Regions from separate parts of the Glaciecola punicea genome, predicted to be linked through region 1. Evidence: predicted binding sites of a transcription regulator. Region 1 holds the regulator's gene; each other region holds the start of a gene.

What was found. The regulator LexA, encoded in region 1, represses DNA repair genes until DNA is damaged. The targets are predictions, from matches to a motif close to TACTGTATNNNNATACAGTA.
Region 2: the regulator LexA is predicted to act here: its motif matches at 2,739-2,758, upstream of BAE46_RS02520 (LexA family protein).
Region 3: the regulator LexA is predicted to act here: its motif matches at 5,366-5,385, upstream of BAE46_RS03575 (YebG family protein).
Region 4: the regulator LexA is predicted to act here: its motif matches at 2,580-2,599, upstream of recN (DNA repair protein RecN).

Annotation. Positions count from the first base shown of each region.
Region 1 is NZ_LZXY01000004.1:26,952-34,396, reverse strand. Features, by position in the region: gene BAE46_RS06180 (cytochrome c oxidase assembly protein) at 1-465, opposite strand, end outside; gene ctaD (cytochrome c oxidase subunit I) at 475-2,115, opposite strand; gene coxB (cytochrome c oxidase subunit II) at 2,118-3,245, opposite strand; gene lexA (transcriptional repressor LexA) at 3,568-4,188, opposite strand; gene plsB (glycerol-3-phosphate 1-O-acyltransferase PlsB) at 4,443-6,875, shown strand; gene ilvA (threonine ammonia-lyase, biosynthetic) at 6,966-7,445, opposite strand, start outside.
Region 2 is NZ_LZXY01000002.1:62,075-69,519, forward strand. Features, by position in the region: gene BAE46_RS02505 (GGDEF domain-containing response regulator) at 1-461, opposite strand, end outside; partial or broken gene BAE46_RS15170 (catalase) at 873-980, opposite strand; gene BAE46_RS02515 (Y-family DNA polymerase) at 1,072-2,328, opposite strand; gene BAE46_RS02520 (LexA family protein) at 2,328-2,729, opposite strand; gene BAE46_RS02525 (host attachment protein) at 3,154-3,591, shown strand; gene acnA (aconitate hydratase AcnA) at 3,697-6,408, shown strand; gene BAE46_RS02535 (NAD(P)-dependent alcohol dehydrogenase) at 6,483-7,445, shown strand, end outside.
Region 3 is NZ_LZXY01000002.1:282,183-289,627, forward strand. Features, by position in the region: gene rpsJ (30S ribosomal protein S10) at 1-257, opposite strand, end outside; gene BAE46_RS03560 (GspE/PulE family protein) at 831-3,059, shown strand; gene BAE46_RS03565 (helix-turn-helix domain-containing protein) at 3,092-4,525, opposite strand; gene BAE46_RS03570 (HAD family hydrolase) at 4,735-5,310, opposite strand; gene BAE46_RS03575 (YebG family protein) at 5,602-5,889, shown strand; gene tldD (metalloprotease TldD) at 6,009-7,445, opposite strand, start outside.
Region 4 is NZ_LZXY01000005.1:47,194-54,638, forward strand. Features, by position in the region: gene BAE46_RS07870 (FimV/HubP family polar landmark protein) at 1-345, shown strand, start outside; gene BAE46_RS07875 (outer membrane protein assembly factor BamE) at 384-740, opposite strand; gene recN (DNA repair protein RecN) at 829-2,502, opposite strand; gene nadK (NAD(+) kinase) at 2,629-3,504, opposite strand; gene grpE (nucleotide exchange factor GrpE) at 3,773-4,426, shown strand; gene dnaK (molecular chaperone DnaK) at 4,582-6,513, shown strand; gene dnaJ (molecular chaperone DnaJ) at 6,779-7,445, shown strand, end outside.

The sequences.
Region 1 (7,445 bases):
TAAAGGCTGATGCTGAAAACAAAAACACTCCGTTTTGTTGAGGTATAAAGCGGCAGTGCCAGGCGACACAGAAGGCACCGCTTGCGCGATAATATCGCGGTTTGTTGGGTTTCGAACGTAAAAAGCAACTTCGTTCATTTGCCCAGGGTGAACGTCAATCTTACGCGTTTGTGCAGTAAACTCCCATGGCATACCCGAGTTGGTGCGAGTGATAAAATCTACCGTAATAGTGCGCGTTTCGTCAATATCGGTGGCTGTGTATACGGCAGCCTCGGTGTTTGTTTTGCCATTAATGCCAGTCACTTTGCAAAAAACGTCGTATAGCGGCACTAAGGCAAAAGCGAAGCAAAACATGCCAGCAACGAGCAATAAGATTTTATTCACCGTTTTTGTATGGTCTAACGGCGTTCTTACCCCAGCATGGGCACTTTTATCTACCTCATCATCATGTTTATTATCTTGCATATAAAGCTCCTACCTCACTATTGGTGGCGTTTCAAAGGTATGATAAGGCGCTGGTGAAGGAATTTCCCACTCTAAACCTTCTGCTCCTTCCCACACTTGGCTAGACACTGACTCACCTTGGTGACGACACGCTTTTATAATAAGCGCTAAGAAAATTAGCTGTGATAAACCAAATGCGAAGCCTCCGACTGAAATCCATTTATTAAAATCAGCAAACTGCAGCGCATAATCAGGAATACGCCGTGGCATACCCGCTAAGCCGACAAAGTGCATAGGGAAAAACAACACATTTACCGACACAAGCGAACACCAGAAATGCCATTTTGCTAAGGTAATATCGAACATCTTACCGGTCCACTTTGGCAACCAATAATAAACAGCTGCCATAATTGAGAAAATGGCCCCAGTAACCAGCACATAGTGGAAATGCGCAACCACAAAGTATGTATCGTGATACTGAAAGTCCGCTGGCACTATCGCAAGCATTAAGCCTGACAGACCGCCAATGGTGAATAAGACGATGAAGGCGATAGCAAACATCATGGGAATTTCAAAGCTTATTGAGCCGCGCCACATAGTAGCCACCCAATTAAACACTTTCACTCCAGTTGGCACCGAAACTAGCATAGTGGCAAACATAAAGAAGATCTCGTACTCCACAGGCATACCCGTTGTAAACATGTGGTGACCCCAAACAATAAAGCTCAATAAGGCGATTGCACCGGTCGCGTAAACCATCGACGCGTAGCCGAACAATTTTTTACGTGAAAAAGTAGGCACTATTTGCGAAATAATACCAAAGGCTGGCAATATCATTATGTACACTTCAGGGTGTCCGAAAAACCAGAAAATGTGCTGGAACAGGACTGGATCTCCACCGCCGGCCGCATCAAAAAAGCTGGTCCCAAAGAACTTATCGGTTAAGACCATGGTCACCGCCGCGGCTAACACTGGCATTACTGCTATAAGTAAAAATGCGGTAATGAGCCATGTCCATACAAACAGAGGCATTTTCATATAGGTCATGCCAGGAGCACGCATATTAAATATGGTAACAATGACGTTAATGGCTCCCATAATTGAACTGATCCCCATTATGTGCACAGAAAATACAAACAAGGCGGTGCTGTCACTACTATAAGTAGTTGATAAAGGTGCGTAAAAGGTCCAACCAAATGCGGGACCACCGCCTTCCATAAACAAAGAAGAAAGCAATATTAAGAACGCGAAAGGTAAAATCCAAAAGCTCCAGTTATTCATGCGTGGCAAGGCCATGTCAGGCGCACCAATCATCAAGGGTATCATCCAGTTAGCCAAGCCGGTAAAGGCCGGCATTACTGCGCCAAATACCATTATTAATCCGTGAACGGTGGTCATTTGATTAAAGAAGTTAGGTTCTACAATTTGCAGGCCTGGCTGAAATAGTTCAGCGCGAATGACCATTGCCATCGCCCCACCCACCAAAAACATAATGAATGCGAACCACAAATATAGAGTGCCTATGTCTTTGTGGTTCGTAGTGAGTAACCAACGCGATATACCATATGGCGCCTCGTGGTGGTGATGATCATCAATATGATCGCTAGCAACGTGGTCTTGAGTATCAGCGTCGTGGTCGCCCGAATGGGTTGTATCAGTTGTGCTAACCATTGTTATTCCTTACCATACATAATTGCGTTAATGTCTTTTGCTTGCACAATATCGCCAGTATCATTACCCCAAGCGTTACGCTCATAGGTGACTACCGCCGCTATTTCTGACATTGTTAGTTGTTTAGCAAATGATGCCATTGAGGTACCTGGACTGCCTTCAACGATAATTCTGATATGTCCGGGAATGTCCTCAAGCGCAAGAGCAGAACCTTTAAGCGCCGGAAATACACCGGGTAACCCCTCACCGTTTGGCATGTGGCAGGCTGCGCAAACGGCACCATATACTTTTTCACCCTGGCTCATAAGCTCATCCATGCTCATGTTCATAGACAGCAAGCGCTGTTCTTCGTCACGAGCACGCTGCGCGATGGCCTCTTGCTCTGCTACCCACGCGTCATATTGCGCGGGCTCTTTCGCGACTACCACAATGGGCATAAAGCCGTGGTCTTTACCGCAAAGCTCAGCGCATTGTCCTCGGTAAACGCCAGGCGAGTTTACGTTTGTCCACGCTTCGTTGATGAAACCTGGGTTGGCATCTTTTTTAATGGCAAAGTCAGGCATCCACCAAGAGTGGATAACATCGTCTGAGGTGATTAAAAATCTGATTTTCTTACCCGTGGGAATAACTAGGGGACGGTCTACTTCTAGGAGATAGTTTTGGGTTTTTGTTAACTGGTTACGTATTTGACCTTGCTCTGTTGCCAGAACCGAAAAGTACTCAACATCGTTGTCCATGTATTTATAGTGCCATTTCCACTGCGAACCGGTGACTAACACTGTTACATCAGGTTTGCTGACGTCTTCCATATCTATCAGCGTGTAAGCCGCTGGTACGGCCATGAATATCAAAATAACGAAGGGAACGATTGTCCAGACCACTTCCACCGTTAAATTTTCGTGAAAATTAGCGGCTTTAGCCCCTTTAGATTTGCGATGGACCACCATCGAATAAAACATAAAGGTAAACACAACCACCCCTATTGCGATGCACACATAGAACATAAGCATATGCAAATCATAGACTTGGTTACTAATACCGGATACGCCGGGGCGCATATTTAAATTTGACCGGCCTGTATCTATCGCTTGCGCCGCAAAGCTTAAGCACACAATTAAAAGCACGGACATATAAGAGATAAAACTGCTGAACTTCACGCTAACACTCCCCCTATGTTTACAGCTAATGAAAACTTTTTTAACCGAAGCGGCGCTTTCATTTTTGTAGAAACAAGTTTAATTTTAAGTAAGTAATTTGTATAATTTTTGTTAATTACAGGACAATAATCGTTCAAATGGCGTCGTTAGTCTAGTTTTTTATCTTTTTATTTGCTGCTAATCATCGTATTTTCCGAACTGTTCAAAAAGTAGACGCAAAAAAAAGGGCCCGTTTATTATTACGGGCCCTCAAATGGCATTGTGAAGTGAACCTTTTTGTCAATTCCTGAGTAAGTTACAAGTCCACGTGATCGCGTATTACGCCTACGGCTAAACCCTCAATAGTAAAAAATTGGGATGCAAGATCCACACGAATAGGTGGAAAACTGTCGTTTTCAGCGTGTAGCAAAATTTCGCTACCTTTACGCTCGAACCTTTTAACCGTTACGTCCTCGTCAACGCGTGCAACCACTACCTGACCATTGTTAACTTGGTCTGTTTTGTGCACAGCCAGCAGATCGCCGTCCATTATACCAATGTTTTTCATACTTTCACCTTTCACGCGTAACAAGAAGTCGGCGCGAGGAGTAAACATGGTAGGGTCGCATTTAAATCTAGATTCAACATGTTCTTGGGCTAAAATAGGCTCACCGGCAGCAACTTGACCAATTAATGGCAAGCCATCTTCAATGGGATCCTCAAGCTCTACGTTTAACTTAATACCGCGAGACGTCCCTGGTAAAATTGCAATAACGCCTTTTTTAGCGAGCGCTTTAAGATGCTCTTCTGCAGCGTTAGCAGATTTGAAACCTAACTCGCGCGCGATTTCCGCTCGTGTAGGCGGCATTCCCGTGTCTATCATAGTACGTTTTACAAGTTCTAGAACTTGCTGTTGCCTTGGTGTTAGTGGACGCATAAACAGCCTGTTTTTCTATACAGTAGATCTGAGTATATCCACAAACAGTGTTTTAGCAACAAGTATTTGTCTATTTGATGTAAACGGTAATGCCATATCACAGCATAGCGCAATATACCCATCGAATGAGACAAATGCTGATTACATTAAGGATCTTCGTGCTAACATTACAACAAAATTTTCGCAAAATATAGAAAACCGCAGTGAAATTTGCTTTTTCATCCCGCTGCATCCGCCTTAGTTATGGAGTACTTATGAATTGGATGGCCTCGTTTTTACGCTCGTTCTTGACCAAACCAATCGGCTGGCTGGTCAAAGTAAAAAGTATACCCTCAGACTTAGAAAATGAACTTGGCATCGACAAAACCAGGCCTATTGTATATTTACTGCAAACAAAATCATTCACCGACTCGATAGCGCTTGAAAAATCAACTGCGTTTCTTGGCCTTCCCAGTCCACGTAAAAAACTTGCGCTGGTGGATCACGAGCATAAACGAAGCTACTATCTCAATAGACCGCAAAACATCTTTACGCGCAAAGTAAAGCCCACCACTATTGAAGATAATTTTACCGAGATGTTTCAATACCACCGGCAATATGACGATCTAGATGTTCAGCTTATTCCAGTTTTCATTTCCTGGGGACGCTCGGCGGGTAAAGGTAAATCGGGTTGGGCTCAGCTAATCGCCTCAAAAGCGTCGCCAAACTGGCTACGTAAAAGTTTCATTGTGCTATTTTTTGGCCGCGATAATTTTGTCAGTTACTCAAAGCCTGTTTCAACAAGACAAATGGCATCGCTAAGCGGCAGCGATCAACAGATAGCACATAAATTAATCCGCGTAGCGCGCACACACTTTCAGCGTAAACGCCAGGTATTATCAGGACCAACGCTGCTTGAACGTCAAGAGTTATACAACTCTATTTTAGGCGCAAGGGGCGTAAAACAAGCCATTGAAGATGAAGTTGCCAACAAAAACATCTCCCCCCAAAAAGTCCGTAAACAAGCGAAGAAATACGTAGATGAAATAGCTGCAGACTATCGCGAGGGCCTAGTGCGCCTTGGAGAAAGACTGCTGGCACGCATTTGGCACCGTATCTACGACGGTATTGAAGTCAAGCACGCTGAACGCGTGCGTGAATTAGCCGCCAACGGACATGAAATTATTTACGTACCCTGCCATAAAAGCCATATGGACTATTTGTTACTGACCTACGTTATTTATCAAGAAGGCTTGGTTACCCCTCACATTGCCGCCGGTATCAACTTAAATTTTTGGCCTGCTGGACCCATTTTTAGACGCTGTGGCGCATTTTTCCTGCGCCGTAGCTTCGTAGGCAACAAGCTTTACAGCAGTATTTTCAGAGAATACTTAGAGCTTTTGTTCAACAAAGGCTATTCGGTGAAGTACTTTCCAGAAGGGGGAAGAAGTCGTACCGGTAGATTACTACCACCTAAAACAGGCATGCTCGCTATGACGCTGCAAGCGGTCACTAAAGGCGTGAATCGTCCGGTGTCTGTGGTACCGGTTTACTTAGGTTACGAGCACGTAATGGAAGTAAAAAGTTACCAGAAAGAACTCAAGGGAAAGGGAAAAAAGAAAGAGTCAAATACACAAGTTTTCTCTGCCATTCGTAAGCTTAAAAACTATGGCCATGGCTATGTTAACTTTGGCGAGCCTATTTCCCTACATAAGTTTTTAGACAAACAAGTACCCGATTGGCGCGACGACATAAGCGATGATGAAAAGAAACCAACGTGGCTTACGCCTACAGTGAATGTGTTAGCCAACGATATAATGGCAAGAATTAATAAAAATGCGGCCTTAAATGGCACTGCCTTGCTAGCGCTTTGTTTGTTGTCATCAAAAACGCATGTCATGAGTAAAGATGATCTGATAAACGCTATTGATGATTATCTGAGTCTATTCAAAGCCAACCCCTATAGCGCAGACGCGACGTTTCCCACCCAAGACGCTGAATATTTAGTAGAGCGTACGCTTGCCTTAAACAGATTTCAACAAAGCGAAGATAAATACGGCCTAATGGTGTCTCCTAAACAAGATAATGCCGTGCTACTGACATTCTACCGAAATAACATTTTACATATGTTTGCGTTGCCTAGCTTAATAATGGCTGCCGCTTTTGCTCATCGAAACCTCACCAGAACCGCTTTATTGAGTCTTGTTGAGCAGTTGTACCCAATTCTGAAACGCGAGTTTTTCATGTACTTTAGCCATGACGAAGTGGTCGTATATATTGAAGAGTTGGTTATCTATTTAAAGACCTGCGGCATGCTGGTGCAAAATGGCAAATACTTAGCCCCGGTTGAACCAAGCTCACCTAAATTTCACAGCGCGTGGCTATTAAGCCGAAGTATGCAGGAAACTTGGCAGCGCTATGCGGTAGTGCTGAGCGTGCTGGAGTCTGAAAAAATCATCGCGCGTGCCCAACTTGAGCGACAGTCTACCGATGTAGCTGAGCGTTTGTCTTCTTTGTTTGGCATGCACTCGCCTGAGTTTTACGATAAAAACGTGTTGGCCTCCTTTGTAAACGCGCTGCGTGAAAACAAACATGTGCACAGCCGTGAAGATGGTAGTTTAGAATTTTCAGAGTCAAGTTTAGTCTTAAAACACGCTATTATGCCGCTGGTATGGCCTGAAATAGTGCAGCATTTGGAACGCTTATAGACAATGTAATAATCGCGGACATCTGCGATGACTTATTTAGCCAAACTAGCGGATTTATAAATGACGTTAACCGTCTTCTAAATAATCGCATTAGCCTTTACTAGATAAAAAGAAAGTATAGGCAGGATCGTCTTTATGCTCTTGCACCTCGAAATCGAGCTTGTCGAGGTACTCTTGGAAACTGGATCGCTGCTGCTCTCCAATCTCAAAGCCAGCTAATACAAGGCCCTGCGCCGCCCCGTGATTGCGATAATGAAATAAAGTAATATTCCACGATTCGCCAAGGGTATTCAAAAAGTGCATCAGCGCACCAGGATATTCTGGGAATGAGAAACTAAAAATACTTTCGTCTATTTTTTGGTGAGGACGCCCGCCCACCATGTGCCTTACATGCAGCTTGGCCAGTTCATTTTGCGAAAGATCACAGTACGTATAGCCGTTATCATCGAGCTTTTTAAGTAGCTCATGATATTCAGACGCACCGTTTCGCAGCTTTACACCAACAAAAATCTGGGCGCTGCCGGTGGCTGATTCCCCAACACTTTGGGTGCGTGCATTGAAGCGATAGTT
Region 2 (7,445 bases), on a different contig from region 1:
AGCTCTAACTTTTTACGATAACAAGCCAATTTCATATGGTTTTTAACTCGCGCACGCAAAATAGGTAAATTCACTGGCTTAGAAACGTAGTCTACTGCCCCAAGTGATAAGCCTTTTGCCTCTTCTGCTTGGCTACCCGCGGCAGTAACAAAAATAATGGGTATATGCGCTGTTATCGGATTGTTTTTTAACGCAGCGCAAGTGTCGTAGCCGTTTACAATTGGCATGTCAATATCGAGCAAAATAAGCGCTATATCTTCACGCGTAGCACAGTTAATCGCATCTTTTGCATTGTCGTGCAAAATCACTCGGTACTGTGATGAAAATAATGCGTTCATTGCATCTAGATTACTGCGATAGTCGTCTACCACTAGCAATGTTTGCTTAGTTACCTCGCTATTTTCATAGAGTGGATCATTATTCCACTGCAAATGAGCGCCAGACAAATCGATATCCGCCAATGTAAATCCTCCGAAATAATCAGCGACTCACTAGTAGTCGCTATTATGACCCTTTACAGCCACCGTCATAAGTGGAAGTTAGCAGAAAAAGTGCCAACTCAACATTATTTCGCTAAAACCTTGATTAAGGTCGTTATTACTAAGCGAGCTTTGACTTAAGGCTTTAAGCTAAACGCCAGTGTATGTAAATTGGCAACGCTTTGTGTAGTCTTTACAATTTTAATTTTACCCAAAACATACACGATTGTGCTAGCCACAGCGAAATATATAAACAATTTAGTGGCCCAGTTACTCATAGCGAGTTGTGATGAAGTCGACTTGGATCAATTAAAGATTCTCGTTGCTGATGACAATGAAGATGCAGCCGATGGGCTATCCCTCATCTTGAAGATGAAAGAATGCCATCATACCTCATTGTTTTATGGAACATTCTAAAGGCTTAATTGATCCAGAATGGCAATGTGCAGCAGTGCCTTTAGCATGCACAATGCGCTCAGGAATACGATCATGGTTGAAATGGTTTGTTTTATCTCAACATGCAATATTATAAAAGCGTTGGAATAGTGCATATTAAGCAAGTTTTTTGTACCCGTATTACTACCGTTTCAGCTTAACAGGTGAATTTTGGAATATCGCTCCACTTGGTTGTATATTCAGGCGACAGATACTTCCTATTCATTTGCCATCTTTTGTCGCTTATTCCTTGGCTGGCCACTTTTAAAGAATGGTTTCCAAACTTAGCATTTATGGCGTCAAGGCATGACATGAGCGCTGAGTCTTTGTCGTTACTTGAAAATAAATCACACTGCATAATAGCCTCGGGTTCAATTTCTATCGCGCCTATGCTGCATTTTAAAAACGACACACCTTCGCAGTAAATCTCTGCCATAGCCGAAATAGCCGCGCCAACGAGCTTTCTGTCGTCGTTAGTAGGTGTAACAAACTGGCGCACTACGTTACGTTTGTAATGATTGGGCTGCATCGGCGAAGACTGCGCTGACACGCTTATTTTCCGTGTTACCGAGCCTTGTTGCCTGAGCTTACGACCCACGCGTTGCGCGTGAAAAGAAATCGCTTCGTTTAAAATTTCTAGCTTGTCTACTCGCTCGCCAAACGAGCGAGAAGCAAACACCTGCTGTTTATCGGCTTTTACGTCGTTCCAACTAAAACACACCGTGCCGTTCAATTCTCTAACCGTACGCTCTAATTCTACCGAGAACGCTTTTCGAATTTGCGCGGGCGGATATTGCGCTAATTCCAGCGCGCTATAAATCCCCATCTTATGTAAGCGCGCCGCTATTCGTTTGCCTACGCCCCATACATCGGAACACTGCATATTGCTTAGCACATAGTGCACTTGCTCAGGACTGTCTAATACCGCAATGCCATTGAACTTATCAAAACGTTTGCCAGCGAAACTGGCCGCTTTTGCCAGCGTTGGCGTGTTCGCCATACCTACACCCACCGGAATGCGCGTTTCTAGCCATACGGTATGCTTTATGTCTTGAGCGATATCAAACCACGCGGTTGAGCTTGAATGCTGGTTACTGAATTTTAAAAAGGCTTCATCCACAGAATACACATGCTGCTGTGCGTATCGGCCAGTGACTTCAAAAACACGCCTTGAGAGATCAGCATACAAGGCGTAGTTAGACGATCTTATTATTGCTCCCGCCTCGTGCAGCAGGTCCTTTACTTGAAAATACGGACTAAAACTTTTGATGCCTAAGCGCTTAGCAGAGGCTGACATGGCGCAAATGCAGCCGTCGTTATTTGTCAGCACAACCACCGGCTTGCCCCTAATGGTGGGATCGAACACCTCTTCGGCCGACGCGTAAAACGAATTGGCATCTACAAGAGCATACATTAGCGGCCTCGCGATAGTTTTCTGTGCAAGCGAACCGACGATATAACAATGCCTTCTTCTTGATAATCATCATCAGGCATCAGTAAATATATCTTTCTTTCGGGACACGCCGAAATCAACATGCGATTTTCTCGGTCAATGCTTTTGCAAATAAATTCACCGTTTAAGGTTGCTACCACAATATCAAAATTAGATCTTGGCGCTGCTCTATCTACGATTAATAGGTCGCCGTTAAATATGCCAAATCCAGTCATAGAGTGACCGCGGGCTTGGCCAATAAAGGTGGCGCTGTTACGCTGAATGAGCAACTCATCTAGGCTCAAGGCAACATCGATGTACTCATTAGCAGGACTCTCGAAACCCGTTATGCCCGCTTGTATTGTTTGTCGTGAAATTTTCATAGCTCTTGATACTGTTTATACGTACAGTAGTATCCCATGGTTTTTTATTCAGATCCAGCGTTCAAATACAATGCTGCAAGTGTTGACCTGTAAATACAAATTGGCTTGAATTTTGAATACAACAGTACAGTACGGCATAAAAACTAACTGAATCGAGATTAAAGAAGAAGGATTAACATGTCCAATAAAACCACTGTTGACGCTGTTGCAAAGATCTCCAGCGCGAAACCACATTGATCTCACACAAACTATGCGTGGAAAAATACTGTAACAAGATTACACATCCATTGAAAAATTTACGGGCCTACCGTGAACACATTATTGATTTCACAGTTCGTGCCAGAAGTCGATGTTTACAACGAAAATTAATGATTATCGGCAACATTCCGTTTTTAAAAACCCACCATCTTAGTAGGAGACTATAATGAATAAAGAATCTTGGTTATTAGTAGCAAACGGTTCACAAGCCACTATTTATAAGTACATAGCCGACGGCGCTTCTTTACAAGAAATTGTTGGGGTGGCCAACGGCGCGCGCCGCTTAAAAGATGAAGACCTAGTGACTGACCGGCCCGGCACGGTCGCGCCCGGCGGCGGTATGCATGGGCAAAGCTCACTTACTCAAGAGGTAAGTCCTACCGACAAAGCGAAGCAAGATTTTGCCAAAGACGTGGTAGAACATTTGGAAGATGCACGCAGACAAGACAAACTTCATGCGGTAGATATTATTGCCGCGCCCGAAATGTTGGGGCTAATGCGTGATAGTATGAACAGTAACTTACTGAAGCTTATTGACAAAACGGTTAGTAAAGACGGTAGCGAAAAATCGATTGATGAACTTTTGAAATTAATTAATAAATAGGGCAACTGTGATGTTCTGGCATTATCTAATACGCTTCAACTGCTGGTCATTAGGCATCAACTTTATAGGCCATTGTTCACATGCAAGACGACCAAGGAGAATAAAGTGACTTCAGCTAACAAACATATATCCACGCTAACGGTGCAAGGAAAAGAGTATCAGTACTATGACCTTTCATCACTTCAGGTAAACACTAAACGACTGCCGCTAACGGCTAAAATTTTACTTGAAAACCTGCTGCGTCATAGCGCTGAGCAGTATGTGCAAAGTGAAGATATTGACGCCCTTGCAAAATGGGATACAAGCGCAAAATCTGACACCGAGATTGCCTTCGTTCCTGCTCGAGTTGTTCTTCAAGACTTTACTGGCGTGCCTGCGGTTGTGGACTTAGCGGCGATGCGAAATGCGATGCTTGAGTTAGGCGGCGATCCAAATAAAATCAACCCGCTTAAGCCCGTGGATTTAGTGATTGATCATTCAATTATGGTAGATGAATTCGGCCAGCCCGACTCATTCAAACACAACACCAAGATTGAAGTTGAACGCAATAAAGAACGCTATCAGTTTTTAAAATGGGGCCAAAGCGCGTTTGACAACTTCAAAGTAGTACCACCGGGAAAAGGCATCGTTCACCAAATCAATTTAGAATACTTAGCGCGTGTGACCTTTGTTGATGAGCAACACGATACTCCTATGCTGTATCCCGATACGCTAGTGGGCACTGACTCACATACCACAATGATTAATGGCTTAGGCGTACTTGGTTGGGGCGTAGGCGGCATTGAGGCAGAGGCCGCCATGCTGGGTCAACCTGTCACTATGCTTATTCCCGAGGTGGTTGGCATGCAATTAACCGGTAAGCTACCCGCGGGCGCAACCGCCACAGATTTAGTGCTGGCGGTAACCGAGCAACTGCGCGCATTTGGCGTAGTGGGTAAGTTTGTTGAGTTTTATGGTGATGGTATACCGCATTTAACAGTAGCTGATCGTGCAACATTGGCCAACATGTCGCCGGAATATGGCGCAACATGCGGCCTGTTTCCAATTGATGAACAAACCACTAAGTATTTGATCTTAACCGGTCGCAGCGAGCAGCAAATCGCTGTTATTGAAGCCTATTCTAAAGCACAAGGCATGTGGGGCCGTGAATCACAAGAGAATGCCCAGTATCATGACACACTTTCTTTGGACCTCAATAAAGTCGTGCCTGCTATTGCCGGCCCTAAACGTCCGCAAGACAGAATAGATTTAGACCAAGCCGCAGGCGCGTTTACAAAATGGATTAGTGATCAAAACGATCTCGCGATTGCGCCACTTGATGCGCAAAAAGAACGCTTTGATGCAGAGGGCGGGGCTGAGAATATTGGTGCCAAAACCAGTGCTCCCTGTCAACTCAATGATCAAGATTTTGACCTTGATGAAGGCGCGGTCGTTATTGCCGCCATTACTAGCTGCACGAATACTTCAAATCCGTCGGTGCTGGTAGCCGCGGCTTTGCTTGCACAAAAAGCAAATGCATTAGGCTTAACCGTCAAGCCATGGGTAAAAACAAGTTTTGCGCCCGGCTCGCAGGTGGTAACTGAATACTTAAACAAAGCAGGATTGTCTAAAGAATTAGATGCATTAGGTTTCAACCTAGTGGGCTATGGCTGTACTACTTGTATCGGTAACTCAGGCCCGCTTCCCGAGGCCGTGTCAAAAGCCATTAAAGACAGTGATTTAACCGTTACATCGGTACTGTCGGGTAACCGTAACTTCGAAGGTAGGATTCATTCTGAGGTGAAAGCAAATTACTTAGCCTCACCGCCGCTGGTAGTGGCTTATGCGCTAGCGGGTAATATGAAAATTGATATTACGACTGAGTCACTTGGCACTAGCAAGGATGGCAAACCCGTCTATCTAAAAGACTTATGGCCAAGTCAGCAAGAAATTGAAGATATTGTGAGCCGCGTAGTCAACAAGTCTATGTTTACTGAAAAATACGGCAGCATTTACGACGGCGGTGATATTTGGGAAAACCTTGAGACGGTTGACGCCAATATTTACGATTGGCCCGACAGCACGTATGTTAAAAAACCCACGTTTTTTGACAATATGCCCGCAGAGCCTGAGGCAATCAAAGACATAAAGAACGCCCGTTGCTTGCTGAAACTAGCCGACAGCGTGACCACTGACCACATTTCACCTGCCGGTTCAATTGGCGCAGATACTCCAGCAGCCGAATATTTGCGCGACAATAACGTTGAGCAAAAAGACTTCAACTCTTATGGCTCTAGGCGCGGTAACCATGAAGTCATGATGCGCGGGACCTTTGCCAACGTGCGCCTTAAAAACGAACTAGCACCTGGCACTGAAGGCGGCTTTACGCGCAAGCAGCCAGAAAATGAAGAAATGACGGTATTTAAAGCATCGCAGCAATACATTGAAGCCAACATTCCAACCATCGTCATTGCTGGAAAGGAATACGGCACCGGCAGCTCTCGTGACTGGGCAGCTAAAGGCCCTTTATTGCTAGGCATAAAAGCGGTTATCGCTGAAACCTATGAGCGAATTCACCGTTCAAACTTAATTGGCATGGGCATTTTGCCGCTCCAGTTTACGCACGGTGAAAGCGCACAAACCTATAAACTTGACGGCACTGAAGAGTTTTCAATAAAAGCGATTGAAGCAGGCCAAAAGCGGGTACAAGTAGAGCTTAAACGAAGCAATGGCGGCACCGTTAGTTTTGACACTGACATTCGCATCGATACGCCTAATGAGTTTGAATATTTCCGCCACGGCGGGATCTTGCAGTACGTCATTCGCTCAATGCTTTAGAACCAGATTAGGACAGCGCTACTATGCTGTAGCGTTTTTATTAGTTTATTTTTATACACAAGAGAGGAACATATATGTCTAAAACAGCAGCTTATGCCGCAAAATCTAACGATGGAAAAATGGCACCCTATTCTATTGAACGACGCGATGTACAATCAAATGATGTTCAAATAGAAATTACCCACTGCGGCGTTTGCCACAGTGATTTGCACGCTATCAAAAACGACTGGGGTAATTCTAAATATCCACTTGTACCGGGCCATGAAATAATTGGTACCGTTAAAAAAGTAGGTTCAGGCGTTACAAAATATAAAGAAGGCGACACAGTAGGGGTGGGTTGCTTAGTAGACGCCTGTCTAAGCTGCGAGGCCTGCGATGAAGATTTAGAACAGCATTGCCTAGGACAGCCTACGATGACCTACAATAGTCAAACCGATGATCCCGGCGGTCTTACTTACGGCGGCTATTCACAGAGCATTGTTGTACGTGAAGAATTTGTGCTAAAAATCCCCGAAAATCTTGACAAAGCAGGTACCGCACCTCTTCTATGCGCAGGTATTACCACCTATTCTCCCTTGCATCAATATGGTGTCAAAAAAGGCATGACGGTAGGTGTTATTGGCTTAGGCGGCCTTGGGCACATGGGCATTAAATTGTCTGCTGCTATGGGCGCACATACCGTGATGATCACCACGTCAAAAACCAAAGCCGATGATGCCAAAGAGTTAGGCGCCGATGAAGTGCTAGTATCAACCGACAAAGACGCCATGCAAAAATGGGCAGGTAAATTCGACTTTTTGCTCAACACGATCCCAGTAGGACATGACGTTAATCCCTATTTAAACTTACTTAAATATAACAAAACCATGTGTTTAGTTGGCGCTATCGAACCTTTAGCAAACGTCAATGGCGCGATGCTGGTGACGGGCCGCAAGGCAGTGGCCGGCTCACTAATAGGCGGCTTAAAGGAGACTCAGGAAATGCTTGACTTTTGCGGTGAACATAACGTAGTAGCGACTATAGAAGAAATTAAAATG
Region 3 (7,445 bases), on a different contig from region 1:
GCATCAACTGTTTTATCAGTTGGTTCAATGATATCTACTAAACGTTTATGTGTGCGGATTTCGTACTGATCGCGCGCGTCTTTGTTTACGTGCGGAGAAACCAAAATAGTATAACGTTCCTTGCGGGTAGGTAATGGAATTGGTCCACTAACCTGGGCGCCTGTACGCTTAGCTGTTTCAACGATTTCCGCTGTAGACTGATCGATCAACTTGTGATCAAACGCTTTTAAACGAATACGAATTCTTTGATTTGGCATCGATTAAGCTCCAATCGAAAGAACAATAAAAATCATCTTTTCGTATCCCTTACTTCTCGGTAAAGAGAACTGGGAGAAAAGATGTGCGTAAACCAATGACCTCTTATTGAGGTCCTGTTCATGGGTAGTGTGTATACAAACTTGCAAGTACTTTATGCAAAACTTCGATTGCTAACTAGCAGTTACCTAAAGTAGCGACAAGCGCTGATTGACCTAGATAACCACCCACTACAATGTGCTAAAGACACGCAATTTAACTTAGTGCATCGATAACATTGGGCGCAAAGTATACAGCCTTATTGACTTTTGGCAAGTGAGAATATGAAAAAAATCACTTAGTTCTATTATTGAGGACCCGCAAACTCAAATTTTAAATATTAACGATAACCAGATAAAACCTATACAAGGGTCAGCTTTTATCTCGCATTAATAAAGGTATGCTAACTACTTATCCTAAACATAAAGCAAATACTGCATCAAGAAAAAGCACGCGTTAGCCGATAAACGTCTATATCAAATCTGTTTTAGCGCTTAACAGCACCCTTTTGTAGCATTAAGGAAATTTCTCAGTTTATGGTCGACAGTACGCAACATGCCACTATGCTTCAAACCTTGCACACTCAGTTGAATGAGTCACATAGCTTAATGGCGGCATATCAACGAATAGAACCCTTGATTTTGCGAGTTTTTAACGCTAAGCGCATGTCCTTATTTCAGCGCCGGCTGCAGCATCAAGACTTAGTAGCCCGTTTTAAAACGGGCGAAGAAACGCGCGAAATTAAAGTATCGATGAGTCCGCAGTCTATTGTCGGCTATGTTGCCATAGCGCAGCAAGCCCTCATCATTAACGATCCCTATAACGACGAGCTCCTAGAAAACATACATTCCAGACTACGCTTTGACGAAAAGTTTGATCAGAGCAGCCAATTTAAAACCAATAACATTCTGTGTATACCGGTAATGAACGCGGGTGTGTTAATGGGTGTTATGCAAATAATAAACACCGACAACAGCGCTGGGTTTAGTGACAGCGATCTTAGCTTGGCACTTGCAATAACTGACAAGCTTGGGGATAAGTTCCGATATGAACTTGGCGGCACTAGCAAGCCTTTTGATTACTTAGTGCATAAAAACTTAGTCAGCCGTAAGATTATAGAAGAGCTCAGTCAAGACTCAACCATGAAAGAGTCGGTGCAGCGCCTAATATCGGAACATCACGTTGCTGAGAAAGAGATTGGCACTGCAATAAGCGTGCATTATCAGGTACCGTTTATACCTTACTTTCCTGACAACTATCACTTATATCAAACCGACACTAAGCTCAACCTACCTTACTTGAAGCGTAATTACGTTGCCGTATTAGCCGATATGCGCGATGTACGCGATATGCCTATTGTGCTTATGTCAGAGCCTAACAACGCTTCGCTGCTAATGGAAATAGAAAGTGCATTAGGGATAGATAGTTATGAAATAGCGGTAGGTCTACCCAGTCAAATTTTACAATATTTAGGCGAAAACAGCAGCGGCGCAGGCCCTGGTGAAATGGATGAGATACTCGACGAAATAGGCATCACGGGCGATGACGACGACGGCAATGAAGACTTAGCAGAAGATGCACCAGCCGTTGTTAGGCTGGTGAGTCGAGTACTTCACGACGCAAAAAAACTAAACGCATCTGACATTCATATTGACCCAGAAAAGGGCGCAGCAACACGCGTCAGAATGCGGGTGGACGGCGTGATACGTGACTTCACGCAAGTACCGGCTTCGCATCATAGCGCGGTTATTGCGCGTATTAAAATTATGTCAAGTTTGAATATTGCCGAAAAACGGGTGCCACAAGACGGCAAATTAGCCTTTAAGATGTCTGGGCAAGCGGTAGAAGTGCGCGTTGCCACTATTCCTACTATTGCTGGAGAAGGCGCCGTCATGCGTATTTTGGCTGCAGGTAGCGCCATGCCTATAGGTAAAATGAACCTGTCGAAACGTAATCTTGATATGCTTGAAAACATGGTTAAAAAACCACACGGTATATTATTAGTGGTTGGGCCTACCGGCTGCGGTAAAACAACAACCTTACACGCAATATTAGGCTACTTAAATACGCCGAATAAGAAGATATGGACTGCTGAAGACCCAGTAGAAATAACCCAAGCCGGCCTGCAGCAGGTGCAAGTAAATCCTAAAATCGGCTTTACATTCGCCAATGCACTGCGCGCATTTTTACGTGCCGACCCTGACATTATTCTTATTGGTGAAATGCGCGACAAAGAAACAGCGCATGCAGGGATTGAAGCCTCGCTGACGGGTCACTTAGTGCTGTCGACCCTGCATACAAATTCGGCGCCAGAAACCATTGCGCGTTTATTGGATTTGGGCCTTGATCCTGTTAATTTCTCAGATGCCTGCGTGGGTATTCTAGCGCAACGTCTTATTAGAACCCTTTGCCCAGATTGCAAGAAGGAATATCCGGCCTCACAAAGCGATATGTCTTTTCTTAAACGTCAGTATGGCGATAAGTTCTATGCTGAGTTAGGCTTAGCCGATGAGATAATGCTGTATAAAGCAGCCGGATGTGGCAGCTGCGGTGATAGCGGATATAGAGGGCGAACCGGCGTTCACGAGCTGTTAGCGATGACTGACGATTTACGGGCCTTGGTCTATCAAGAGTCTGCAGCCAGTGAAATGAAAGCTCAAGCGATACTTGACGGCATGAGAACGCTGACCCAAGACGCTGTTTTAAAAATCCTCAAGGGCGACACCGATATTTCTCAGATAAAAATTCTAAGCGGTCACGATTAAGCCTATGTAAGGCATCAAACTTAGCCCACAGCCTAACTAGCCCCTTGCACCGTCATGTATTTAAGCAACATTGATGGTGCAAAGCCAAACTCAAGTTTAAAACACTGCGCAAAATAAGAAGGCGAGCTGAAGCCAGTATCAAGCGCGACATTCGTCACACTGTCACCATTTAACAGCAGGTTTGTTGCCTTGTGTAGCCGAAACTTTCTAAGCGTTTCAACAAAGCCTAAATGATAATGCTGGTGTAACCTTCTTGTCAGTGTTTTATCTGTCATTAACATTATGTTTGCGGCTTGGGGTTTATTAAAAGACTCCTCGCAATAATGGTCTAGCAAAAGTCGATTAAACTTTTTAATAAATCGGCTCGACGCAAGATCACCCACATCTTTTGATGGAGCAGCATAAGTATTATAAGTCGAAATACAATCTTCAACCTGCAGACTTATTTGTGAGTCACTGCTGCAATTTGTTGGTGCATCGTTTTTCTTTGCTTGCGAAAGTGGCGTTGAGGCGCATGAAATTGATGAGGCACTGTTAGGCGCTTGCAGTATTTCATCTTGATCAATCTCGCCTGCTTTGGTGCTTATATTAGTGGCAGTAGGTTTATCCAGAATCGGTAGTTTTAGTGTAATTTTGGTTAAAAACTGACGCGCACTCGTAACCTTTAATGAACCCCCTACTTTGCGAAGTAGGGATTGCATGCTAAGTAAGTTAATCGGGCCATAGAGCTGAGCATAAACTATCTGTGGGCATTGACTAATAGCATTAGCTGCGCTTGAGAGTGCATTGGTAATTGTGTCAGATATGCCAGCCCCATTGTCAGACACACTGACAGTAAATACCTTATCTTCTATAAAAGTGTTGATAAATACTGTTAAATTAGATTTATTATGGTTGTGCTTGAGAGCATTGCTGAGTAGTTCATGAATGGCCTTGCTAAACCAGATTGGGCAGACGCTAATATTTGTGTTGTTAACATCGTCAATATGATTGCTGAAATTGATAGTAACAGGCTTATCCGCTAGCCAGCTTAGCTGCTCAACGATAATGTTGGTGGGCAAACAAACCCAGCTTTCGCTGATGTAATAATGACTTAAGCTAACTTCATAACGACTATGGTCTTCAATAAGCGAATCTAGCACACACCGTGGTGTTATATTATTAGGTGCATTATGGCAAACAGACTTACACTGTTTTGCGCTGCGCAAAGATATGCAAGATTTGTGTGCAGTTAGATTGTCTAGACATAAAAAGCTATACCGCAAGCGCTTGGCAAATACCCCTAGTATAAAAGCCAGAATAGCGGTAACACTCATCATTAAGACGGAAGTGCCTAGACCAAAAAATACAAACTGTGGCAAAAATACTTCGTATTCGACGCCTGTGTCTGCTCGCGCAACACAGGGCGATATATAACATGTGCCGACTACGCATGACACGGCGCCATTCCTTAAAATAAATCTCATACTACATCCTTTTAATACTACTTCCTTTTAATACTACATCCATTGGGCATAAGGATATTAAGTGTTTGTATATTGACGCTTTACGATAATACCTTTTTAAATATTCTCCACTCAATGTATACAATCCACACTTATTGCACAATCAAAAATAGGTCGGCGACTGTCAATTTTCGGACGTTTAAATGTGTTGTTTGTGCTTGTAAGCTAGGTTAATCCTGCTGTGCAGCAATATAACGTAGATTCTTACCGTAGTCATATAAATGTTCATTGCTTTCTTGCTTATATAACCAAGCCTGCATATTAGCGTTGTGAGCGGCTTGAATATCATAAATGTAGTCGCCTATGTAGGCAATATCAGGCGGCGCGATTTGCCAGTTCTTGGCAATGCTGAGAAGGCCAGTAGGGTCGGGCTTCGCGGGTGCGTCATCTCGTGTGAGTACTATATCGATGGGAATATTGTTATTAGCAATTTTAATTTGTGTCGCTAGCTGGCAGTTACGAGTGACTATCGCTAGAGGCAGGCCCGTTGCCCTAGCCTGATTGACAAAGGTTAACGCGCCCGGCAGCCAGACAGAGGTATGCGCGTCTTGTATTTCATGGTCCAAAACTATTTGATTTGCACTAGCACGCTCTATGGGGCAATCAATGCGTGCGATATAGCTCAAAATATCATCTTCTTTAGTGCAACCAATCTCTGCTTTTAAGGTGACAAAATCCAAGCTGGTTTTGACTAAGGTATCGTCCAAATCAAAGATAATGGCCCTCACATTTGAAAAATTAAACATGCTGCTTATCCTTAGGCCTGAAAATTACTGACGTCGACCAATGCCAATTTAAATAAACTGTTTATTTATACAGTATAAAACGTTATATTAGTCAAGCAGGGTGGTTTTTAATCCAGTGTGAGCATAACATGCTTTGCTAATAGCGCTGTGAACAACTTTATACAGAACGCTTTTAGCTCAGAGTATTATTTACAAACGCTTAATAAGAAAACCTGATACGGTATTTAAACATTCATCAGGTAATTTAAGACCACAAATTTTTCAACAACTCATCAACCATTGGAGTGCAACATGGCAGTCATTACGCAATATGTAGTGCAACATAAGGGAGTCGACAAATTGGTCACCACCGACAAAAAAGAAGCCGATCAATACGATAAAATGCTAGAAGTCGCCGACAATCTTACCGCCTATATTCAAGCAAAAGGAGTAAAACTTAGCGAGGAACTCGCAGAAGAGTTAGGTATATTATTGGCAAAAAACAAAGAGTCAGTCAGCAAGATCTTTAAAGGCACTTCAGCAGACAGCTTGCTAGAGCAAGAAAACGCTGAAGTGATAGAGTTGAAAAAGGCAAAGTAATGTTTATTTTACCTAATTAGGCTTATAAGAAGGTCAGTACTTACCTTCAGTATCATGCTCTTTAAGCCTGTCACTCATAATGTCATCATCCGTAAGTATCGCTTAGCTGTTATACTCAGTTAAGCGGTCCCGCCTACCGTCATTTGATCTACTTTAAGGGTAGGTTGGCCCACACCAACAGGCACAGATTGACCATCCTTACCACATACGCCAACGCCCGCATCTAAGGCTAAGTCGTTCCCTATCATAGAAATCTTTTGCATCGACTCGGGGCCGTTACCAATCAGCGTTGCTCCCTTAATAGCGTGAGTAATTTTACCCTTTTCAATAAGGTAGGCTTCTGAGGTTGAAAACACGAATTTGCCCGAGGTAATATCTACTTGTCCACCACCAAAATTAGGCGCGTAAATACCTTTATCCACTGACCCAATAATGTCCTGTGGTGAATGTTCACCGCCCAGCATGTAGGTATTGGTCATACGCGGCATAGGCAGGTGCGCATATGATTCTCGACGCCCATTCCCCGTGGGCTTTACACCCATTAGGCCAGCATTGTGCTTGTCTTGCATATAACCAGTCAGTATGCCGTCTTCAATGAGTACGTTACGCTGAGTAGGCGTACCTTCATCGTCTATTGACAGTGAACCACGGCGGTCGTCCATAGTACCATCATCAATTACGGTTACGCCACGTGATGCTACTTGCTTGCCCATACGGCCACTGAAAGTAGATGCGCCTTTTCGATTAAAATCACCCTCTAGTCCATGCCCTACCGCTTCATGCAGCAGCACGCCAGGCCAACCACTGCCTAGTACGACCGGCATCGCGCCAGCAGGTGCTGCAATAGCGTTAAGGTTAACGCGCGCCATGTGTATCGCTTGATCAGCGATTTGCTCATACCGCAGTTGCCCCGATTCAATGGTTTGTTCAAAAAAATCATAGGTTCTGCGTCCGCCAGCACCAGAGCTTCCACGCTCTCGTTTTCCATCTTTTTCTAGCAACACTGAGCAATTTAAGCGAATAAGGGGACGAATGTCGGTAGCGAATGTGCCATCAGTAGCGGCGATTAATATCTCTTCGTACACGCCGGTTAAACTAACGCTAACTTGACTAGCCTCTGGTGCTTTAAGGCGAGTGTAACTGTCCACCCTTTTAAGTATGTCAACTTTGTCGGCGTCGGTCATTTTCAGCAGCGGATTACTGCTAGTATAAAGCGCCTTATTACTTGAGCTTGTGAACCCCGTTACCGATACTTTGCGACCACTTTTGGCAATGCTACGTGAGGCTTTACAGGCTTCTTGCAGCGCTTTTAGGCTAATTTCATCTGAATATGCGAAACCCGTTTGTTCGCCAGTAATAGCGCGTACACCAACGCCTCGTTCAATATTATAGCTGCCGTCTTTTATAATTCCATCTTCTAACACCCAGCTTTCATGCTGAGATAACTGAAAATATAGATCGGCAAAGTCAATTTTGTAATCTAGAATAAGGTCTAACAACTGCGTGAGGTTTTGTTGGTCAAGCCCAGATTGGCTTAATAAATTATCGACAACATT
Region 4 (7,445 bases), on a different contig from region 1:
GCCACTAAAGAAAAGAGCGTTGACTTAGACCTATCAAGTAAAAGCTTTGTAGACGTAGATGACCTAATTGAAGAGAGTGATGCTGCGGCTTTAATGAGTGATAGCGATAAAAGGCTGGATTTAAATAGCTCATTAGGCAGACTTAATACCAAGCAAAATGATGAATTTAATATACCTGATATAGGCATAGAGTCAGATCAGGCTAGTAACTTAGATTTGGCCCAAGTGTATATGGATATGGAAGACTTCGAAGCGGCGCAAGAACTATTAGATGAAGTAATTCGTTTGGGCACTATGGATCAGCAAGAAGAAGCAAAAGCCTTACTAGTGAATCTTAACAAGTAAGACTTTGTTGCTGATGAACCTATACTTTGTTTACCTAATTAGGCATCTAAGGGCGTAGAAAATTCTTCTGACTCCTCAAAATCACCTGTCATTGACGATAACTTACCATCTACAAATTTTAAAATAAGTTCTTTACGCACGTCTTCACCGCGTTTGCTCATTCCCCTTTTCATGTTGTAGATGTAGTACCAAGTGTCAGACGAAAAACTATCTTCGACTATTGCGTTGCCCAGAACAAACTCAACCTGTTCTTTGGTCATTTCAATTCGTAATCTATCAACGTCTTTTTGGTCAAGGAAATTGCCCTGTGGAACATCAATACGGAATATCCAGTCTGAACACGCCGTAGTGAACAAGGTGGTGACTAAGATGATGATAATGTAAGCTGATTTCATATTATACCTATTATAAATTTGCGCAGGCATCCTACCCTACCTGCGTATGACCATTCAAGCGGTAAATGGTTCGAATTTAAAATAGTCCTCACATTTTAAGCAAATCTTTCGCATTTGCAATGGCAGTATCGGTAAGTTCATCGCCTGCAAGCAATCTAGCGATTTCGTTAATACGCTCTTCTTTGCTTAACTTAAGCAAGGTGGTTTCGGTTGTTTTACCGTCAGTTACTTTGCTGACAAATAGCTGGTTATGAGCTTGTGCTGCTACTTGTGGCAGATGAGTAACGCACATTACCTGCGCCTTTTCGCCTAAACGTCTTAGTAACCTTCCAACAAGTGACGCGGTCGGTCCACTTATGCCTGTGTCTACTTCATCAAACACCATTGTGGGAATAAGAGTGTCTTTGGCACTGATAACCTGCAGCGCTAGTCCAATGCGCGACAGCTCACCGCCTGATACAACTTTATCCATGAGATCTGAAGCTTGACCCGGATTAACGGACAAGTATATTTGTACAATATCGTTGCCTAGGGCAGTTGGTGTTGGTTCAAGCTCCTGTTTTACTCTAACGTCAACGCTTGCGTGAGGCAGGTTCATTTCACGAATAGACTGTTGTATTTCAGTCGATAACAGCTTAGCCGCTTTAGTGCGAGAAGCAGAAAGTTTTTTACTGGCGGCTAAATAATGTTGATAGTTGGTCTGCACTTCATCTGTTAGCACCGTTAAGCTATCCTCTTGTGCCATCAATGATTGATATTCTTGTGCAAGCGCTAAATGTGTCTCGTAAAGTGCCTCTGGTCTTACCTGATGCTTTCTGGCTAAATCCATGGCGCTACTATATCTAGTTTCAATATAGGCAAGTTGTTCGGGATCTGCTTCAATTCGCTCTTGGTAATGCTCAAGTTCATTGCACGCATCTTCAGCTTGAATAAGTGCGTTTTGTAAACTCTCGATTATACCGTTAACGCCCTCATCAAAATGAGCAACGTTGTTAAGTGATTTAATGCTCTTTTGTAGCAATGATAAAGCATTGGCGTCATCACTCGTTTTTAAGGTGTGAACTGCAAACTCAGTATTATCGATAAGCTCTTGGGTGTTACTTAACTTTTTAAAGTCGTTTTCAAGGGTAGCAAATTCATCTTCTGCAATACTAAATTCGTCCAGCTCTTTAACTTGATAGCTGAGCAGTTGACAACGATCGAGCCTTTGCTGTTGCTGCGCTTCTAGCTGCTTTAGCTGCTTATAGGTGTGACTATAAGTTTTGTGGCTTTGTGCGACCTGAAGCAATATAGACGAATGCTGTGCATATTGGTCAAGCACCTTGCGCTGAAATTCAGGTTTTAAAAATTGATAATGCGCATGCTGGGAGTGAATAAAAGCCAGTTTACTGCCAAGTGCTTTAAGCTGACTTAAATTAACCGGAATGCCGTTTACAAAAGCTTTTGAACGCCCTTCTGGGCTAATTACGCGGCGAATAAAACACTCGTCAAGGTTGTCGTCTTGCTGGAGTTCGTGCTCGCTTAAAAATTCACGTGCACTTTTGACTTTTGCAATATCGAAATGCGCGACAACTTCAGCCTTGTCGGCGCCATCTCTTACCATGTTGGATTCTGCACGCTCCCCCAGGCATAAACCAAGTGCGTCAAGCGCGATAGATTTACCGGCACCCGTTTCTCCTGTGATAGCGGTTAAACCTAAACCTAGCGTTAACTCGACCTTTTTAACAATAGCTAAATTTTTAATGGCAATGTGTACTAGCATAGCGTTATCAGCCTATAGAATGTAAACAAGATAGCAAAATAAGATAGTTCAAGCCTAAATTTGAACAACTCTTAAACTACTGATAATATATACAGTAGTTGCGCATCTGTAAAGATCAGTTTTGTACTAAAACAGCTTGCTTCCCCAATTTAATTTAGTGCGCAGCACATTGAAATAAGAATATTCTGGAGGATGAACTAAACTCAATAAATTAGGGCTTTTCTTTATATGTACCTCATCACCTGGTGCTAAACTGATAACAAGGTGAGAGTCACAGCTTATTTGGACGTTGTCGGAATTTTTATGAGAGACTTTCAAAGTAAGTGGTGAATTCGCATCAACCACGATGGGTCTGCTTGTTAAACTATGCGGAAACATAGGCACTAAGGTTATAGCGTCTAATTGAGGTACTAAAATTGGACCACCACCGGAAAGAGAATAGGCAGTAGAGCCGGTAGGCGTGGCGATAATTAAACCATCTGAACGCTGACTAAACACAAAATCTTGGCCTACATAAAGTTCAAACTCCATCATGTGAGCCACTTTGCTATGGTGCAATACTATTTCGTTTACTGCGACATGCGTACTAATCAATTTGTTTTTACTGCGCACTTGCGCTTCAAGTAAAAAGCGTTCCTCGCGATGCAGTTCGTTGGCAAATATTCTGTCAAGCTGGCGCGAAATATCTTCGGGGTTAATATCGGTCAAAAAACCAAGATTTCCACGATTCACGCCCACCACATCTATAGGGTGACCTGCTAATACTCTAGCAGCGCCTAACATGTAGCCATCGCCACCCACCACAATGGCTAATTCAGCCTGTTTGCCAATTTCCTCCATGGAGCACACGGTTAGAGACTTATCATCAATGGAGTCGGTAATACGTGTTTCGATTAATATATTACAGCCACGTTGTGTTAACTCTTTTACTAATACCGTTAAGCTGGCATGAGTCCCAGAGTGACTAGGTTTTCCTATTAATCCAACGGTTTTGTAATGCATATAATTAGTTAGCCTAAATCCTTCGTGCCACAAAGGTATACGTAAGGCTATTGCTGTTGCAAGTACAATTTGCAGAATTTACTAAAGATTGGAAAAGTGTATGCAAATCTGCTGTACAAAGGACGCTGCCTATTTTGTCTAAAAAACCACAATAAAATAACCTTTAATAGCTTGAAGCACTAAATTCTGTCCCCATACTACCCAATACAATGCATTGTATGTGATGTTAATCACTTACCTGACTAATTAAACGAAAGTGGAGCACCCAATGACGCACGAAAATGCTTCTAACAAAGAGACGCAACAGCCCCAAAATGAAGCGGATAGTTCATCGCAGCCAGAAGCTTCAGAACCTTTGGAGGGAACAGTTGTTGGCCCTGAATCTGACGAAGTGCTAGAAGAGCAAGGTTTTGATTGGAAAATATACGCTAATGAGCTTGAGCTAAAATTGGCGGCGGCTGAAGCTAAAATTGAAGATCAAAAAGACAGCGTACTGCGCTCTATCGCCAATAGTGAAAACGCTAGACGCCGTGCTGACCAAGAGGTTGACAAAGCCCGAAAATTTGCGCTTGAAAAGTTTGCTGGTGAGCTACTGGCAGTGGTTGACAACTTAGAGCGCGCTACACAAGCAGCCGATGCTGAAAATGAATCTGTAAAACCGCTTTTAGAAGGCATTGCCTTAACGCACAAATTGTTCATGTCTACATTTGAAAAATTCGGCATAGAACTAATTGATCCACAAGGTGAGATATTTAACCCAGAGCAGCATCAAGCAATGTCGTTGCAAGAAAACGAAGAGTTTAGCCCCAACACGGTTATGGCTGTCATGCAAAAAGGCTATTCGTTGAAAGGAAGACTGCTTAGACCGGCAATGGTGATGGTATCTCGCGGTGGAACTACCAAAGCGGATACACAAGTTTAATATTTTGATAAATACAGGGGCTTAACAATAATATTAGGCCATAAAAGATCAAAATAAATAAAAATTATTGATTCACCTATTGAAAATAGGGTTACTAGCCCCACTTTATAATCATCGAAAGTGAGGCATTTAAAAAGAATTTTGGAGATATAAAAATGGGTAAAATTATTGGTATAGACCTCGGTACAACTAACTCATGCTTAGCGGTACTTGACGGCAAAACGGCAAAAGTAATCGAAAATGGTGAAGGCGAACGCACTACACCGTCGGTTATTGCTTATACACAAGACGGTGAGATATTAGTAGGCCAACCGGCAAAACGCCAGGCTGTCACAAACCCTACTAATACTTTATACGCTATTAAGCGTCTAATCGGCCGTAGATTTGAAGACAAAGAAGTACAGCGTGACATCGGTATAATGCCATATAAAATAGTCAAGGCTGACAATGGCGACGCATGGGTAGAGGCGAATGGCGAGAAAATGGCGCCTCCGCAAATATCTGCTGAAGTCTTGAAAAAGATGAAAAAGACCGCCGAAGACTATTTAGGTGAAGAAGTAACGGGTGCAGTTATTACTGTACCAGCTTACTTTAACGATTCTCAGCGTCAAGCCACTAAAGACGCAGGCCGAATTGCTGGCTTAGAAGTGAAGCGTATTATTAATGAACCGACCGCTGCAGCGCTTGCTTACGGCATGGATAAAAATAAAGGCAATAATACTATCGCGGTATATGACCTTGGCGGCGGTACCTTCGATATTTCAATCATTGAAATAGACGTAGTAGACGGCGAGCACACCTTTGAAGTACTTTCTACAAATGGTGATACGCATTTAGGCGGAGAAGATTTTGATAGCCGCATGATTAACTACTTGGTAGATGAATTTAAGAAAGATCAAGGGTTTGATTTACGTAAAGATCCGTTGGCGATGCAGCGCCTTAAAGAAGCCGGTGAAAAAGCGAAAATTGAGTTATCTTCAGCTCAACAAACGGAAGTTAACTTACCGTATATTACCGCTGATGCATCAGGCCCCAAGCACTTAGTGATTAAGGTCACTCGTGCAAAACTTGAATCGTTGGTTGAAGACTTAGTCAAGCAGTCGCTAGGACCACTTAAGCAAGCATTAACTGATGCTGACCTTAGTGTCGGTGAAATTAATGACATTATTTTAGTGGGTGGCCAAACGCGCATGCCACTAGTGCAAAAATATGTCACTGAATTTTTCGGTAAAGAGCCCCGCAAAGACGTAAACCCTGATGAAGCAGTTGCAGTAGGCGCAGCCATTCAAGGCGGTGTATTAGCAGGCGAAGTTACAGATGTATTGTTATTAGATGTAACGCCTTTGTCACTTGGTATTGAAACTATGGGCGGCGTAATGACCGCGCTTATTGAGAAAAATACGACTATTCCAACGAAGAAAGGCCAAACTTTCTCTACGGCTGAAGACAACCAGTCAGCGGTAACGGTTCATGTATTACAAGGTGAGCGTAAGCAAGCTCAAGGCAACAAGTCCTTAGGCCAGTTCAACTTAGAAGGTATCCGTCCAGCATCGCGCGGCGCCCCTCAAATTGAAGTGACCTTTGATATTGATGCAAATGGTATTTTACATGTGTCTGCAAAAGATAAAGACACCGGTAAAGAGCAGAAGATTACGATTAAATCATCTTCTGGCCTGAGTGAAGACGAAATTAATCAAATGGTGCAAGACGCTGAAGCAAATAAAGACGCCGACGCTAAATTTGAAGAGTTAGTGCAAGCGCGTAACCAAGCAGACGGCATGATCCACGGCACGCGCACTCAGGTTGAAGAAGCTGGGGAAGCATTAAGCGCTGACGACAAGGCTAAAATTGAAACGGCGCTTGATGCTTTAGAGGCTGCCCGTAAAGGTGAAGATAAAGAGTCGATTGAATCCAAAACTCAGGCCTTAATTGAAGCTTCTGCGCCATTGATGGAAATTGCACAAGCAAAAGCACAGGCTGAAGGAGCACAAGCTGAAGGTTCAGAAGCGCCAAAGCAAAATGCAAAAGACGCCGGTGATGACGTAGTTGACGCTGAGTTTGAAGAAGTAAAAGACGACAAGAAGTAATGCTTGGAAGTCTAGAGAAGCTACCGTTTTTTATAGCTAAAAGTCAGTAGTGTTTATTAGGCGCAACCTTTAACGAGTGTTGCGCCTTTATTACGAAAGCAGTTTGTACTTTTACTTTGTGCAAATATGCTCCTTATCGGCACGCTAATGCGTGCACAATAAACGAATTAACAATAATTTTGGCAGTACTAGCTGCAGCATACAGTGCTTGCGGTTTTGAAATAGTAAATGCTGTCGAATATTAACAAGTTCCAATGGGTGGTTTATGTCTAAAAGAGACTATTATGAAGTGCTGGGGGTGGGCAAAAACACCGAAGCACGTGATATCAAAAAAGCCTACAAAAAGTTGGCAATGAAGTATCACCCAGATCGTACACAAGGTGATAAAGCGCTTGAAGAGAAGTTTAAAGAAATTCAAGAAGCTTATGAAATATTAACCGACGCTCAGAAACGAGCGGCCTACGATCAATACGGTCATGCCGGTGTTGATCCCAACCGCGGCGGTGGCGGTGGTGGTGGTGCTGAATTCGGTGATATTTTTGGAGATGTGTTTGGCGATATCTTCGGCGGTGGTCGCGGGGGCGGTCGCTCAAGAGCACGTCAAGGCTCCGATTTACGATATAATCTAGAAATGTCGCTAGAAGATGCGGTACGCGGTAAAGAAGTTGAAATTCGTGTACCCACCTTGGTGGAGTGCGATACTTGCGACGGCTCAGGCGCTAAAAAAGGCTCAACGCCCACTACGTGCCCTACCTGTAAAGGAAACGGTCAAGTGCAGATGCGCCAAGGCTTTTTTGCGGTGCAGCAAACGTGTCCAAGCTGTTCGGGTAAAGGAAAGATCATTTCAGATCCGTGCTCACCGTGTCGAGGACAAGGCCGAGTAGAAAAGACTAAAACCTTATCTGTTAAAGTGCCTGCAGGGGTTGATACAG